DNA from 2 places in the Kocuria sp. CH-021 genome. Region 1 is predicted to be linked to the other one. Evidence: riboswitches for the same ligand, from Rfam matches in the RefSeq annotation. Region 1 holds a riboswitch; the other holds the start of a gene.
What was found. Region 1 has a riboswitch for S-adenosylmethionine ahead of ACPYN7_RS03580 (O-acetylhomoserine aminocarboxypropyltransferase/cysteine synthase family protein). Riboswitches for the same ligand answer to the same signal wherever they lie in the genome.
Positions count from the first base shown of each region.

Region 2: another riboswitch for S-adenosylmethionine. It lies ahead of ACPYN7_RS17025 (methylenetetrahydrofolate reductase); the one in region 1 lies ahead of ACPYN7_RS03580 (O-acetylhomoserine aminocarboxypropyltransferase/cysteine synthase family protein).

Region 1 is NZ_JBNAFK010000003.1:223,105-231,209, reverse strand. It holds gene ACPYN7_RS03590 (OsmC family protein) at 1-445, shown strand, start outside; gene ACPYN7_RS03585 (CoA-binding protein) at 510-1,004, opposite strand; gene ACPYN7_RS03580 (O-acetylhomoserine aminocarboxypropyltransferase/cysteine synthase family protein) at 1,001-2,344, opposite strand; SAM riboswitch class I at 2,426-2,524, opposite strand; gene ACPYN7_RS03575 (SLC13 family permease) at 2,635-4,254, opposite strand; gene ACPYN7_RS03570 (succinate dehydrogenase/fumarate reductase iron-sulfur subunit) at 4,335-5,057, opposite strand; gene ACPYN7_RS03565 (succinate dehydrogenase) at 5,182-5,940, opposite strand; gene ACPYN7_RS03560 (AMP-binding protein) at 6,027-8,105, opposite strand, start outside.
Region 2 is NZ_JBNAFK010000030.1:11,996-20,100, reverse strand. It holds gene metE (5-methyltetrahydropteroyltriglutamate--homocysteine S-methyltransferase) at 1-1,298, opposite strand, end outside; gene ACPYN7_RS17025 (methylenetetrahydrofolate reductase) at 1,364-2,290, opposite strand; SAM riboswitch class I at 2,362-2,468, opposite strand; gene ACPYN7_RS17020 (glycosyltransferase) at 2,673-3,668, shown strand; gene ACPYN7_RS17015 (hypothetical protein) at 3,665-5,080, shown strand; gene ACPYN7_RS17010 (ArsR/SmtB family transcription factor) at 5,127-5,483, shown strand; gene ACPYN7_RS17005 (SRPBCC family protein) at 5,487-5,984, shown strand; gene ACPYN7_RS17000 (VOC family protein) at 5,987-6,415, shown strand; gene ehuA (ectoine/hydroxyectoine ABC transporter ATP-binding protein EhuA) at 6,482-7,327, opposite strand; gene ehuD (ectoine/hydroxyectoine ABC transporter permease subunit EhuD) at 7,314-7,955, opposite strand; gene ehuC (ectoine/hydroxyectoine ABC transporter permease subunit EhuC) at 7,952-8,105, opposite strand, start outside.

The DNA of each region.
Region 1 (8,105 bases):
CCCCGGGGCGGCGCGCACGCCCCTGCACTCCCAGGGCGACTTCCGGGACCCCGGACTGACCTGCACGGTCGACACCTGGGCGGGCCCCGTGCGGGGCGGACCGCACGCCGCCACCGGCGGGGACGGCAGCGACGCCTGCTCCGGGGACATGCTCCTCGACGCCCTCCTGGCCTGCGCCGGGGTGACCCTGCGCAGCGTGGCCACCGCCATGGGCGTGGAGGTGCGCTCGGCCGAGCTGACCGCCGACGGCATGTTCGACGCCCGCGGCACGCTGGGCGTCGACCGGACCGTGCCCGTCGGGGTCCAGGACGTCGTGGTGACCGCCCGGGTGGACGCGGAGGTCGACGACAGCGCGCTGGAGCGCCTCGCGCGGGCCACGGAGCGCTACTGCGTGGTCAGCCAGAGCCTGAAGGCGGACGTGCGGTTCGTCCTCGAGCGCGCGTAGCGGCCTGCCGCTCGCGGCGCGGAACGGTCCCGGAGGCCCCAGGCCTCCGGGACCGTTCCGCGTCTCAGGCCAGGACCTGCCGCCTCGCCGAGATGACCCCGGTGTTGAAGCCGGCCAGGTGGAGCCCGCCGTGGAAGCGGGCGTGCTCGATCTTCACGCAGCGGTCCATGACCACCGTGAGCCCGCCCTCCTCGGCGATCCGCGCGGCCTCCTCGTGCCAGGAGCCCAGCTGCAGCCACAGCGTCCTGGCCCCGACGGCCACCGCGTCGCGGGCCACGTCCGGGAGGTCGTCGTGGCGCCGGAACGCGTCGACCACGTCGGGGACCTCCGGCAGGTCCGCCAGCGACGGGTAGACCGGCCGGCCCATGATCTCCCGCAGCACCGGGTTGACGAAGTACACCCGGTACGGCGAGGACGACAGCAGGTAGGTCGAGACGAAGTAGGAGGCGCGGGAGGGCTTGTCGGAGGCCCCCACGATGGCGATCGACTCGGTGCCGTGCAGGATCTTCAGCCGCTCGGGGGCGCTCGGCCCCGTCCAGGTGCGGGTCTCGGCGGTCATCGGAGCACTCCTTCGGCGGTCGGTGCGGACTCCCGGGAGAGCCCGGTCGCCGCGGAGAGGGCCTGGTCCAGGTCCCAGAGGATGTCCTCGACGTCCTCGAGGCCCACCGACAGGCGGATGAGGTCCTCCCGCACCCCGGCCCGCAGCAGCTGCTCGGCGCTCAGCTGCTGGTGGGTGGTCGAGGCCGGGTGCAGGACGAGGGTGCGGGCGTCGCCGATGTTGGCCAGGTGGCTGGCCAGCTGCAGGTTCTCGATGAAGCGGGCGCCGACCTCCCGTCCGCCGAGCCGCTCGGTGGGGGAGACCCCGAACGCGAACACGGCGCCCGGGCCGAGGGGCAGGTACTTCTGCGCCCGGTCGTGGTGGGGATGGCTCGGCAGCCCCGCCCAGTCGACGTAGGAGACGCGCGGGTCCTCCTCCAGCCAGCGCGCGACGACGTGCGCGTTGGCCAGGTGCGCGTCCATCCGCTGCGGCAGCGTCTCGACGCCCTGGAGCAGGTTCCACGCGGACTGGGGCGCCAGGGCGGGGCCGATGTCCCGCAGCTGCTCGGTGCGCAGCCTGGTCAGGAACCCGTACTCCCCGAAGTTCCCCCACCAGGTGACGTCGTTGTACGTCGGCACCGGCTCGGTCATGGACGGGAAGTTGCCGTTCGCCCAGTCGAAGCGGCCGGACTCGACGACGACGCCGCCCAGCGTGGTGCCGTGGCCGCCCAGGAACTTGGTCGCCGAGTGGATGACGATGTCCGCCCCGTGCTCGAACGGGCGGATCAGGTAGGGCGGGGTCATCGTCGAGTCGACGACGAGCGGGACGCCGGCCTCGTGCGCGACCGCGGCGAGGCCCTCCAGGTCGGCGATCTCCCCGGACGGGTTGGCCACGACCTCCGTGTAGACGGCCTTCGTCCCCGGGCGCACGGCGGCCCGGTAGTCGGCGGGGTCCGTGCCCGGGACGAACGTGGTCTCGATGCCGAAGCGGCGCAGGGTGACGTCCAGCTGGGTGACCGTCCCCCCGTAGAGCTGCGCGGAGGCCACGATGTGGTCCCCGGCCTGGGCAAGGGCGGCGAACACGAGGAACTCGGCGGACATCCCGGAGGCGGTGGCCACGGCGCCGATGCCGCCCTCGAGGGAGGCGATGCGCTCCTCGAACGCCGCGACGGTCGGGTTGCCGATGCGGGAGTAGATGTTGCCGTACTTCTGCAGGGCGAACAGGTTGGCGGCGTCGTCGGCGTCCTTGAAGACGAACGAGCTGGTCTGGTAGATCGGGACCGCGCGGGCGCCGTGCTCGGCGTCGGGGGTGCCCCCGGCGTGCAGGGCGCGGGTGCGGAACCCGAACTGGTGGTCGGCCATGGGGAGAACTCCTCGTGCGAGTGGTGCCGCTGGACGGTCCCGGGCGGAGACGGACCCGGGCGAGCGGTCCGGGGGTGCGCTGCTCCATCGGTCCTGGCGGTAGCACCGTGCGGTCTGCGACGTCGACCACGGTTGCTGCGGCGTCGTCGATCCAGGTCTCTCGGCCGCTCGGGATGGCTGCCTCCCATTGTGCTGCCCCGGGCGGCCCCGCGCCAACCGGGCGCACGCTCCGCCGTGCGGCGTCCGGCCGGCCCCGCGGCGGCGGCCGGCCGGACGTGCACGAGAACCGGTCAGATCACCAGGCCCAGCGCGAACGGGCCGATCAGCACGGTGAAGATCGTGATCAGGATGACGCCCACGATGTTGAGCACCACGCCGCCGCGCACCATCTCGGCGATCTTGACCTGGCCGGTGGCGAAGACGATGGCGTTGGGCGGGGTGCCCACCGGCAGCATGAACGCGCACGTGGCCGCCAGCGCCGCCGGGATGAGCAGCGTCATGGGGTCCACCCCGATCCCGACGGCGACCCCGCCCAGGATCGGGATGAACGTGGCGGCCGTGGCGGTGTTGGACGTGATCTCGGTCAGGAGCAGCACGATCAGCACGACCGCGGCCAGCAGCAGCACGATCGGCAGCGCGCCCAGCCCGCTGACCTGCTCGCCGAACCAGGCGTCCAGGCCCGTGCCGGCCACGGCGGCGGCCAGGGACAGGCCGCCGCCGAAGAGCAGGAGCACGCCCCAGGGCAGGCCCTCCTCGGCGTCGTTCCACTCCAGGGTCATGTTCCCCTGCTTGTCGCCGGGGAGCAGGAAGAGCAGCACGCCGGCGCCGATGGCGACCACCGTGTCGTCGAAGAGGTCCAGCCAGGGCAGCTGCTCGCCGATGTCGCCGATCCCGGAGAGCAGCCCCGGGACGATCCAGAAGAACGCCGCGGTCACGAACACGCCCAGCACGATCTTCTCGCCCTGGCTCATCGGGCCGAGGGCGGCGATCTCCTCGTTGATCAGCTCCTTGCCGCCCGGCACCTCGTCGAGGTGGAAGCGGAAGATGACGCGGGTGATGATCAGCCACGCGAGCCCGATGAAGACGATCACGATGGGCACGCCGAGCATCATCCACTGCGCGAAGCCCACGGTCCGGCCCAGCTCCTCGCTGATGTAGCCGGCGACGATCGCGTTGGGCGGGGAGCCCAGCAGCGTGCCCAGGCCGCCGATGGTGGCCGCCCAGGCGATCGCCAGGACCAGGGCCACGCCGAACAGGCGCACGTCGCGGTCGTCGATGACGTCGCTGATGGCCTTGCCGGAGCGGATGTCCTCACCCATGGCCCCGGCCTCCGCCCGGGTGCCGGCGTGCCTGCTGTTCTCGACCACCAGGGTCAGCACGGACAGGCCGATGGGCAGCATCATCAACGTGGTGGCCGTGTTGGACACCCACATCGACAGGAAGGCCGTGGAGATCATCAGGCCCAGGATGATCTGGCGGGGGTGGGTGCCCACGCGGTGCAGGGTGAGCAGTGCGATCCGGCGGTGCAGGTTCCACTTCTGCATGGCGATCGCGATCAGGAAGCCGCCCAGGAACAGGAACACGATCGGGTTGGCGTAGGGCGCCGTGACCTCGGAGACCTCGAGGGCCGTGAGCACCGGGAAGAGCACGATCGGCAGCAGCGAGGTGATCGACAGCGGCACCGCCTCGGTCATCCACCAGACCGCCATCAGCGCGGCGACGGCGCCCACGATCCGGGCGTCGGCCGAGACCTCCGCGCCGTCGAGCAGGAACCAGACCAGCAGGGCCAGGAGCACGCCGAGGCCGCGGTAGAGCCAGGTCCTGCCGGGGGCGCGAGCGGGGTCGCGGTCCTCCGGCTCGTAGTCGAACTCTCCCTGTTCGGGGACGATGTTGCCGGGGCGCTCGCTCATGTGATCCACCTCACGGGTCTCGAGGACGTGCCCGAAAAGTAGCAGTCACCTCCCCGCGCGGCAAGACACGCCGCGCGGGGTCACCGCGGACCCGGCGCGTCCCCGCCCCGGCGCGGGAAGCGGTTGCGCAGGTACTCCTGCGCCACCGCGGAGAGGTTCTCGACCGGCAGCCCGGCCGGGCAGACCTCCACGCAGTCGCCGAGCAGGGAGCAGGGGCCGAACTGCTCCTCCGCCGCGTCGATCACCTTGGCCGAGCGCTCCCGGCGCTCGGCGTCGTCCTTGGCCAGCGGCGGCAGCTCCTTGAGCATCGTGCCCACGAAGAGCTGGCCGGAGCCGTTGGGGCAGGACGCCACGCACGCCCCGCAGCTGATGCAGCCGCCGTTGGCCAGTGCCTTCATCGCCACCGGGAACTTCCCGGCCTTCGCCACCAGGCGCAGCGCCTTCTTGTCCACGGAGAGGTCCTGCTTGACCGGGAAGGAGGACGCCCGCAGGGGCTCGATGCGCACCCGGTCCCCGTCCCGGTAGGCGCCCAGGTGCTGCATGCAGCTCGCGGCGTTGCGCTCGGGTCCGTGCGCCACGCCGTCGACCGTCACCCCGCACTTGCCGCAGATCCCCTCGCGGCAGCCGTCGTCGAAGACCACCGGGTCCTCGCCGGCGGCCTCCAGCTGCGCGTTGATCCGGTCGAGCAGCTCGAGCACGGTCATCTCCGGGCTCGCGTCCGGGACGTCGTAGGCCGTGAAATCCCCGGGCTCCTCCGGGGAGGGCTGGCGCCACACGTCCACGGTCAGGGAGAAGGTGCTCACTCGCTCGGGTCCTTGTCGTCTCGTCGGGGGTCGTCTCGTGTTCGTTCGCCGGCAGGTGCCCGATCCCGCGGCAGGCCGTTCCGCAGGAGGTCGCCCCGCCGGCGGGGGAGGGCGGCCACGGGGCTCAGCGCACCGCGCGGGTCAGCACGGCCACGGGGATCGTGGTGTTGCCGGCGGCCACGGCGGCGCCGAAGGCGTTCGCGGCGATCCGCAGCCGCCGCTGGAACCGCTGGTCCCCGGGCACGCCGACGTCGTTGGCGATCTCCGGGATGCCGTGCACCAGGTGGGCGGCCAGCGCCGCCATGGACACGGCGTACGCCGCGGCCACGGGCGGCCGCGAGAGGCTGGCCACGAGGTTGCCGTAGGCGCTGCCGTGCGCGAAGCCCCGGGCCGCGGCGGGTCGGGCGCCCAGGGTCAGGTCGAGGACGTGGAAGGCCGTGAACAGCCCGAGCACGCCGCCCGTGCTGCGCATCGAGCGCTTCGCCACCGCCCAGGGGGAGCGACGGCGCCCCCGCGGGCGCCGGCCGGCGCGCGGCAGCAGCGTCCCGTTCGCCGCCCAGGACCGCGCGGTGAGCACCGCGGCGGCGCCGACGTGGACGAGCAGACCGGTGGCCAGCACGCCGCGTGCCACCCAGAGCACGGTGCCGCGCGGCAGCACGGGGGCGCCGGCGGTGCGGAGGAACGCGGCGTAGGCGTTGAACTTCTCCTCGCCCTGGTAGACCTTCAGGTTCCCGAGCAGGTGCACCAGGACGTAGGCCGAGAACAGGGCGCCGGAGCCGGCCATCGCGAGCTTGAGCTCGGTGTTCGGCAGCCCGGGCAGCAGCCCGGCCGGTGCGGGGCGGCCGGTTCCTGCGGGGCGGGGGGTGTCGTTCACGGCATTCATCCTAGGGGCGGTGCGGACTGGGACGTCACAAGTCTCAACGTCCTTGCGGAGCGGGTCGCGGGCCGTCACCCGGCGTCGCCGTGCTCCTACCGCCGTGCGGCCAGGACCTCGGCGATGTGCTCCAGCGCCTCCTCGTTCTGCAGGGAGGACCGGTCGCCCAGCGGCGCCCCCTCCCACAGCTGCGCGAGCAGGCGCCGGGTGATCTTTCCGGAGCGCGTCTTCGGCAGGTCCGGGACGGCCACGACCGCCCTGGGCTTGGCGATGGGGCCGATCTCGTGCGCCACGTGCTCCCGCAGCGCCGCGGTCAGCTCGTCCGCCGGGACGCGGGCGGCCTCGGGGGCCAGCACCACGTAGGCGAGCACCGCGTGGCCGGTCAGCTCGTCGCGCACCGGCGCGGCACCGGCCTCGACCACCCACGGGTGGGTGACGAGCGCCGACTCGATCTCGATGGTGGACAGCCGGTGCCCGGAGACGTTGATGACGTCGTCGACCCGCCCCAGGATGTAGATGTCCCCCTCCTCGTCGCAGCGGGCGCCGTCCCCGGCCAGGAACCAGCCCTGCTCGGCGTAGGCCTGCCAGTAGGAGGAGAGGTAGCGCTGCGGGTCGCCCCACACGGTGCGGGCCATCGAGGGGCCGGTCCGGTCCACCACCACGAAGCCCTGCACCCCGGGCGGGACCGGCTCCCCGGCCTCGTCCACCACGCGGGTGGAGATCCCCGGGACCGCCCGGGTGGCGCAGCCCGGCTTCAGGGCGGTGTGCGGCGCTCCGTCGTCGAACGTCCCCGGGGGCGCGAACTGCGGGTCGTGCGGGCGGGGGGACATCACGGTGGCGCCCGTCTCGGACTGCCACCACGTGTCCACGAACGGCACCTCGTCCCGGCCCAGCTGGGCGCGCAGCCAGCGCCACGCCTCCGGGTTGATCGACTCCCCCACGGAGCCGAGCAGCCGGACGGAGTTGAGGTTGTAGAGCGGCGGCACGCCCTTCGGGAACGCCCCCATCAGGGAGCGGATCAGCGTGGGCGCCGTGTAGTAGGCGGTGACCCCGTAGCGCTCGATCACCTCGAAGTGCCGGCCCCAGTGCGGCGTGTTCGGGGTGCCCTCGTAGATCACCTCGGACACGCCGTTGACCAGGGGCCCGTAGATCTCGTAGGTGTGCGCGGTGACCCACGCGAGGTCGGCGGTGCACCAGTGGACGGTCGAGTCCACCTTCGCGGGGTCGTTGACGGTCGCCAGCTCGTCCGGGCGCAGTTCGCCGTCCTCGTCCTCGACGTCGGGCAGCAGGTCGAACAGCAGGGCGTGGGTGTAGGCGGCCTGCACGAGGTAGCCGCCCATCGTGTGCACCAGGCCCTTGGGCCTGCCGGTGGTCCCGGAGGTGTAGATGATGAACAGCGGCGTCTCGGCGTCGAACGCCTGGGGCTCGTGCACGTCGGACTGCTCGGCGACCAGCTCGTGCCACCACACGTCGCGCCCGCGCGTCCACGGGACGGCGTCCTCGTCCTTGGAGTGCGTCCCCCGGGTGCCCCGCGGCAGGTCCGTGCGGCCCGGCCGGGAGGTGCGGCGGACGACGACGACGTGCTCGATCGCGTTGTCGCCGCCGCAGGCCTCGTCCGCGACGGCCTTCACGGGCACCACGGCCCCGCGCCGGTGCTGCCCGTCCGTGGTCACGAGGACCTTGGCGCCGGTGTCCTCGACGCGGAACCGCAGCGCCTCGGCGGAGAACCCGCCGAAGACCAGCGAGTGCACCGCCCCGATGCGGGCGCAGGCCAGCGTGATGATGACGGTCTCCGGGATGACCGGGAGGTAGATCACCACCCGGTCGCCCTGCTCCACGCCGAGGGCGAGCAGGGCGTTGGCGGCGCGGGAGACCTCCCGCTGCAGGTCGGCGTAGGTGTAGACCAGCCGGTCCCCGGGCTCGCCCTCGAAGTACAGGGCCACGTGGGCGCCGCGGCCGGCCTCGACGTGGCGGTCCACGCAGTTGTGGGCCACGTTGAGCTTCCCGCCCTCGAACCACGCGATCTCGGGGACCGACCAGGTGGGGCTGCCCTGCTCGTCCTCGCCGATCCGCCGCGGCTGCTCGAAACGGTGGGCCGTCCGCCACGGCTCGGCCCAGTCGAGCCGGGAGGCCTGGCCCTCCCAGAAGGCGATCCGGGCCTCGTCGGAGACGAG
Region 2 (8,105 bases), on a different contig from region 1:
CGGACCTCCGCGGGCGCGCGTCCGATGTCGGCGGCGGTCAGCGCCCCGGCGCGCTCCCGCACGGCCGTGTCCCGGACCCCCGCGGCGGTCTCCCGGGTGCGCCGGGCCTCGGCCGCCTCGGCCAGCTCCTCCGCGACCGCCTCCGTCCCGGCGGCGAGACCGCGGGCCAGGGTGACGATCTCGCCGACCTTCTGGTCGGCGAAGGCGAGCCAGCTCCGCAGCAGCGGGTCCAGCCCGGTCTCCTCGGCCACGTCGTGCGGGACGTGGAACAGGGACGTGGAGGAGGCCACGGACACCAGGACGCCGCCGGCGGCCAGCTCCGCGAGCCGGTCGAGCCGGCCGGCCAGGTCGGCCCGCCACACGTTGTGCCCGTCGACGGCTCCGGCCACGAGCACGGCGGAGTCCTCGTCCCGGAAGAGCTCCAGCTCCTCGGGAGAGGGCGCCGCGCCCTTGACGAGGTCGAGGTGCAGGGCCTCCACGCCGGAGCAGGCCAGGGGGTGCAGCAGCGGCCCGGGCGAGCCGTAGGAGGTGGTGACGAACAGCTGCGGGCGCCGGGGCACGGCGGACAGGGCCGTGTAGGCGTCCCACACGGACGCGGCGAGCTGCTCCGCCGGGACGTGCTGGTCCGCCACGAGCGCCGGCTCCTCCAGCTGCACCCAGTCCGCGCCGGCCGCGGCCAGCTCGCCCAGCAGCTCCGCGTACACCGGGAGCAGCTCGGGGAGCCGCCGCAGCGGGTCGAAGCCCGCGGGGGCGTCGTCGTCGGCCTTGGCGAGGAGGAGGAAGGACACGGGTCCCACGAGGACCGGCCGGACGGTGAAGCCGTGCGCCGCGGCGCGGCGGACGTCCGCCACCAGCCGGTCGGCGGTGGCGCGGAACGGGGTGTCCGGGCCGATCTCCGGCACGAGGTAGTGGTAGTTGGTGTCGAACCACTTGGTGAGCTCGAGCGGGGCGCGGCCGGCGTCCCCGCGGGCGAGCACGAAGCTCGCGTCGAGGTCGAGCCGGCCCTCGGGGTCGGCGAGGTCGGCGAAGCGGGACGGGACCGCCCCGAGGGCCACGGTGGTGTCCAGCACCTGGTCGTAGAGGGGGAACGCCGCGGGCAGGGACGAGTCCCGGGCGCCGAGGCCCAGCTCCACGAGCCGGCGGTGGGTCGCCAGCTGCAGCTGGGCGGCCGCCGACTCGAGCTCCTCGCGGGTCGAGCGCCCGGCCCAGTAGGCCTCGAGGGCCTTCTTCAGCTCGCGGCGGCGGCCGATCCGGGGGTAGCCGGTGATGGTGGCGGCGGGGAACGGGACAGTGCTCATGGGGATCTCCTGAAGGGTGTCGTGAGGTCGAGAGGTCTCGTGCGGAACGGTGGGGCGGTGCGTGCTCACGCGGGGAGCAGCAGGTCGTCGAGCGGGACGGGCACGTGCGGGGCGCGGGGGAGGTCCACGTGCTCCAGCAGGTCCAGCGCGGCCCGGTGCTCGTTGAAGGTGTAGAGGTGCAGGCCGGGAGCCCCGGCGTCCAGGGCGGCGCGGGCCAGCCGGGCCGCGAAGGCCACGCCGGCGCGGTGCCGCTCCGCGGGGCCGGACGCGTCCTCCAGCGCGGCGGCCAGGCCGGGATGGGGCGCCAGGCCGGCCAGCCGGCACAGGGTCCGCAGCCGCCCCGGATCGGTGACCGGCATGATCCCGGGGACGATCGGGATGGTCACCCCCGCCGCCGTCGCCGCCGCGACCAGGCGCTCGTAGCGCTGCGGGCGGAAGTAGACCTGCGTGATCGCGAAGTCCGCCCCGGCGCGCTGCTTGGCCAGCAGCACCTCCACGTCGTGCCGGAACGAGGGCGACTCCGGGTGCCGGGTCGGATAGGCCGCCACGCCCACGGCGAGCCGGCCGGCCGCCAGGGAGGCCGTGTGGCGCTGCTCGACCTCGCGCACGAGCTCCACGAGCTCGCCGGCGTGCCGCAGCTCGCCCGGCGCCGCCTCCGGGTCCCGGTCCCCGCGCAGGGCCAGGACGCCCCGCACGCCGCGGCGGACCAGGGTGGCCACGGTCCGCTCCAGCTCGGCCCGGCTGCTGCCGACGCACGTCAGGTGCGCCAGGGGCCGCAGGCTCGTGCGCGCCAGGAGGTGGTCGAGCAGGGCGAGCGAGCTGTCCCGGCGCTGCTCGTCCCCGCTGTACGTCACCGAGACGTGGTCGGGACGGGTGGGCTCGAGCTCCTCGATGGTCCGCAGCAGCGTCGCGGCGCTCGCCGCGCCGCGGGGCGGATAGAGCTCGTAGGACAGGGACGGCGGCGCCGGCCGGGCGATCGGGCGTGGTGTCACGTTCTTCCTCCAAGGGTCACCCCGAGGGAGGGCGGCAACCGTCCCGGGGCGGACCCGGGAGGGAAGCGACAGCTCCATCGGTCCTGGCGGGAGCACCGTTCCGCGCACCCCGTGGCGGGGGCGCGGATGGTTGCTGCGGCGTCGACGAGCCAGGTCTCTCGGCCGCTCTGGATAGATGCAGGACCCATTCCAGCGGCCGCCCCGCCGTGCTGCCAAGTGCGGGCGCCCAGAAGACGCCGGAGCGCGGACTGTGACGACCGGGACGTCACGGGGCGCAACACGGACGCACGGCGACGCACGGGCGGTGGAGGGCGGTCCGGCGCCCGGGCCCGGCCTCGGCATAATGGACGGGCCCCCGCCCGGACCGCAGGAACGAGTGCCCATGCCTCCCACCCCCCGCATCGTGGCCGTCGTGCCGTGCCACAACGAGGAAGCGGCGATCGCGAAGGTCGTCACGGATCTGCACGCCGCCGTGCCCGGCATCGAGGTGCACGTCTACGACAACTGTTCGACGGACGGCACCGCCGAGGCCGCCCGGCGGGCCGGGGCGCAGGTCCGGCGCGAGGAGGAGAAGGGCAAGGGCAACGTGGTCCGGCGGGCCTTCGCGGACCTGGACGCCGACGTCTACCTGCTCGTCGACGGCGACGACACCTACGACGTCGCCGACGCCCCCGCCATGATCGACACCCTGCTGTCCGGGCCCTACGACCACGTGCTGGGCGTGCGCCGGCAGACCACCAGCACCGCGTACCGGTCGGGGCACGAGTCCGGCAACAGGTTCTTCAACGGGCTCGTGAGCTTCGCCTTCCGCCGGAAGGTCTCCGACATGCTCAGCGGCTACCGGGTCTTCTCGCGCCGCTTCGTCAAGTCCTTCCCCGCGCTCTCGCGCGAGTTCGAGATCGAGACGGAGCTGACCGTCCACGCGGTCAACGCGCGGGTGCCGCAGGCCGAGGTGGCCGTGGGCTTCCGGGACCGGGCCGCCGGCAGCGAGAGCAAGCTGCGGACCTACCACGACGGCTTCCGGATCCTCGGCATCTTCGGGCAGCTGCTCTTCCACGAGCGGCCCCTCCTGGTCACCGGCGCCGTCTCCCTGGCCCTGTTCCTGCTGGGCCTGGCCCTCGGCCTGCCCGTGGTGGTGGAGTTCGCGGGCACCGGTCTCGTCCCCCGCTTCCCGACGGCGTTCCTGGCCGCCTCCCTGGTGCTCCTGGCGGGGGTGTTCCTGCTCATGGGCGTGCTCCTGAGCGGCCAGGCGAAGATCCGCCGGGAGACCTCCCGGCTGTTCTACCTGCGCCACCCGGCTCCCCCGTGGAGCGGCGGGGAGGCGCCGGACCGGACCGCCGGGGGCGGCCGCACGGAGGACCGGCGGCAGGTCCCGTGAGCGCGGGGCGCGAGGCCGTGCGGTCGCGGCTGCACCTCCTGCTGCCCTGGGCCCAGGGGCTGGGAATGCTCCTGGTCCTGCAGTTCGCCCTGTTCGGGCTGCTGACGCTGGGCCAGGCCGTGCCGGACCGGCCCGTCGTCGAGCACCTCGTCGCGGCGGTCGAGGACGGCACCTACGGGCCCATCGACACGATCGACCGGATGGGCACCCCCGCGGACACCTTCACCGAGTGCGTCGTGGCGGGCACGGGCCTGGGGGCGTCCCCGGAGGAGTCCGCGTTCAGCCGGGCGGTCCGGATGCCCCGGCTGGCCACCTGCGGCGGAGGCCCGGAGCAGCTGCGGGCGATCTCCGAGGGGGCCGTGCTCACCGACAACGACTACTTCAAGTACTGGGCCGGCTACACCGTGATCACGCGCCCCGTGCTGGCCCTGACCGGCCTCGAGGGCCTGCGGATCGTCTCGGGCACCCTCATGCTGCTGGCCCTGGCCGGTGCGTTCCTCGCCGTCCGCGCCGGGACGTCCACCGCCGTGGGACTGGCCCTGGTCCTGCCGTACGTGGTGGGCACGAACCTGCTGTCCACGCCCTCGACGTCCTTCAGCCAGTCCATCTCCATCGCCTTCATCTTCCTGTCCGTGATCCTCTCCGCCCTCGGGGCGGCGCGCTCGCCCCGGGCGGCCTGCGCGGGGGCGGCCCTGGGCGGGGCGCTCTTCTGCTTCGTGGACCTCCTCACGACCCCCGCCGTGCCGTGGGCGATGTCCGCCTTCGCCGTGGGGGCCGTGACGTGGTTCCACCGCCGCGAGCTCGGCGCGACCCTCGTGGCGGTGCTCCTCGCCGGGGCGGTCTGGCCGGTGGCCTTCGCGGTCACCTGGCTCGCCCGGTGGGTCTTCGCGGGGGCGTTCCTGGGCTTCCCGGCCACCCTGGAGGTGGTCCGCCGCAACGTGGGCAACCGGACCGGGGGCGACCACGCCCGGGTCTCCGAGGCGTTCGGCGCAGGGGCGCGCGTCAACGTGTCCTACTGGTGGCAGATGGTGCCCACCTCGGGGCTCGTGCTGACCGGCTGCCTGCTCGCGGCGGGCGTGGGCCTGGCCCTGGCGCTGCGCCGGGGCGGGTTCGCCCGCTGGGGCGCCGCCGCGGTGCTGGCCCTGCCGGCCGCGGCCGTGCCCGTCTGGTACACGGTGCTCAGCAACCACTCCCAGATCCACGCGTTCTTCGTCAACCGCGGGGTCGCGGCCGCGCTGGCCGTCGTCACGGCCGCGTGCCTGGCCGCGGCCGTGCGGCCGCGGCCCGAGCCCGGGGTGCCGCGCTCCGGGCGCTCGCCGGACGGGACGGCGCAGGTCCCCGGCGAGCCCGGGGAGGCTCCCGGCCGTTCCGAACCGGTCCCGGGTCTTGCCCCGCGCGCCCCACGGACGTAGCCTTTAACAACCAACAGGTTGATCAAGGAATCAGTTGACAAACACCGTGGACCCCGGCGACGACGACCTCCTCGACAAGGCCTTCCTGGCCCTCGCCGACCCGGTCCGCCGCCGCATCGTCGCCCGGCTCAGCCGGGGGCCGGCCACGGTCACCGAACTGGCGGAACCCTTCGCGATCTCCAAGCAGGCGGTCTCGAAGCACATCCAGGTCCTCGAGCAGGCGCAGCTCGTCACGCGCACCCGTGACGCCCAGCGCCGGCCCGTCCACCTGGACCCCGCACGGCTCGAGGCGCTCACCGCGTGGATCGACCGGTACCGGCTGGTCCGGGAGGAGCAGTTCCGCCGCCTCGACGCCGTGCTCGACACCCGAGCCGCGGACCGCGGCGAGCACACCCAGGACTGAACCATGGGACACCCACTGCACCTGACCGTCCCCGACGGCCTGCCCTTCATCGACTTCGAGCGCGAGTTCGACCACCCGGTGGCCGAGGTCTTCCGCGCCCACGCGGACCCCGAGCTGTTCCGGCAGTGGATCGGGCCCCGGGGACTCGAGACCCGGATCGACGACTTCGACTTCCGTCCCGGCGGTGCCTACCGCTTCGTCCAGCACGGCCGGGACAGCGCGGAGGAGTACGCCTTCCGCGGCGTCTTCCACACGGTGCGCGAGAACGAGCTGGTCGTCCAGACCTTCGAGTACGAGGGCTGGCCCGACGCGGTGGACCTCGAGTACCTGCACTTCGAGGACCTGGGCGGCGGCCGGTGCCGGCTGCGCGGGCGCGCCGTCCACGCCTCGCAGGAGGCCCGCGACGGGATGGCCGCCTCGGGCATGGAGAAGGGCATGGCCGAGGGCTACGAACGGCTCGACGAGCTGCTGGGCGGGCGCACCGAGCAGGGCGGGGCCTGAGCGTGGACTGGACGCTCGAGGTGGTCCTGCTGCCGGTCGCGGACATCGACCGCGCGATCGGGTTCTACCGGGACGGGGTCGGCTTCCACCTCGACCACCGCACGACCGGGGAGCAGGCGGACTTCGCCCAGCTCACCCCGCCCGGGTCGGGGTGCTCGATCGTGGTCGGGAACCTGCCCGCCCACCGGGAGATGACCCCCGGGTCGGTGCGCGGGCTGCAGCTCGTGGTCCCCGACGCGGCCTCGGCCCGCGCGGAGCTGCTGGCCCGCGGCGTGCCGGCGGGGGAGCTCACCGTGGTGGACGAGCGGGACGGCGGCACGCTCTTCGGGTTCGCCGATCCGGACGGCAACACGTGGGTGGTGCAGCAGCTGCGGACCCGGGCCGAGCGGCCGCTGATCCCCCGGCAGCGGCCGGCGACCGGGGACGGATGAACCACGGCCGGGCCGGCCGGCCGCCGGATCCCGTGGTCGGCCGGGCTCGGTCGCCGGGGGCCCGGCTCAGAGGATCGCCCGCAGGAAGGTCTTCGTCCGTTCGTTCCTCGGTGCGGTGAAGATGTCCTCGGGGCTGCCGTCCTCCACGATCCGCCCGCCGTCGAACATCATCACCCGGTGCGACACGTCGCGGGCGAACTGCATCTCGTGGGTGACGATGAGCATGGTGATGTCCGTGGTCTCGGCGACCTCGCGCAGGACGTTGAGCACGTCGTCCACGAGCTCGGGGTCGAGCGCGGACGTCACCTCGTCCAGGAGCAGGATCTCCGGGTCCATCGCGAGCGCCCGGGCGATGGCCACGCGCTGCTGCTGGCCGCCGGAGAGCCTCGAGGGGTGCTCGGAGGCCTTCTCCTCCAGCCCCACCTGCTTCAGCAGACCCATGGCACGCTCCTGCGCCTCGCCCTTCTTCAGTCCCAGCACGTGCACGGGGGCCTCGATGATGTTGTCCAGCACGCTCATGTTGGGGAACAGGTTGAACTGCTGGAAGACCATGCCGATCCGCCGGGTGATCTGCTTCCTCCGCTTGGCGGGCAGCTCCACCCGCCGCCCGTTGCGCAGCTCGTGGGTCAGCGGCTCCCCGCCCACGAGGATGAACCCTTCCGTCAGGTCCTCCAGGGTCATCAGGAGCCGCAGGATGGTGGTCTTGCCCGATCCGCTGGGGCCGATCAGGGTGACCCGCTCGCCGCGGTCCACGGTGAAGCCGAGTCCGTCGAGCACGGTGTGGTCGCCGAAGCGCTTGACGACGTCACGGAACTCCACCGCGGGCACGCGCCCGGGGTCGCCGGCCGCGGACCCGGGGTCCCGGGGGGAGTGCTGTCCTGGGATCTCGTCCCCGTGCTCAGTAGTGGGCAAGGCGCTTCTCCAATCGGCGGATCAGGATGGAGGTCGGATAGCTGGCCAGGAGGAAGATCAGCCCGGCCAGCGTGAACGCCTCCGTGTAGGCGAAGTTGCGGGCCCCGAACTGCTGGGCGGAGGTGACGAGCTCCACCACGGAGATGGCGAACAGGAACGGGGTGTCCTTGAACATGGCCACGGCGTAGTTGCCCAGTGAGGGGATCGTGGCGCGGAGAGCCTGCGGCAGGACCACGGCCTGCCAGGTCCTCGAGGCCGGCAGGGACAGCGCCTGCGCTGCCTCCCACTGCCCCTTGGGCACGGAGTCGATGCCCGCCCGGTAGCTCTCGGCCATGTAGGTGGAGTAGTGCACTCCGATCACCGTGATGCCGATGACCAGCGCGGTCACGTCGGTGAGCAGGTAGTAGACGAACAGCAGCTGGACCACGAGCGGCGTCATCCGGATGAACTCGGTGGTCCAGTGGACGGCCAGCCGCAGCGGAGTGGGCAGCACCCGCTTGAGCACGGCGATGACCAGCCCGAGCAGCGCGGCGATGACCGTGCCGATCACGGTGGCCAGGAGCGTGATCCGGAACCCCTCCAGCAGCAGGGGGATGGCCTCGACAGTGCGTTCCCAGCTCCAGATCACGGCGTCCCGCCCCCGGTCTCGGCGATCTTCGGGCGCACCGGCAGCCAGATCTCGCGCAGGGACGGCCCGCGGCCCAGCGTGTTCTTCGCCCGGACCTCCAGGACGTTCATGCCCAGGTTCAGGGCGTAGGCGAGGACGAAGTAGATCAGC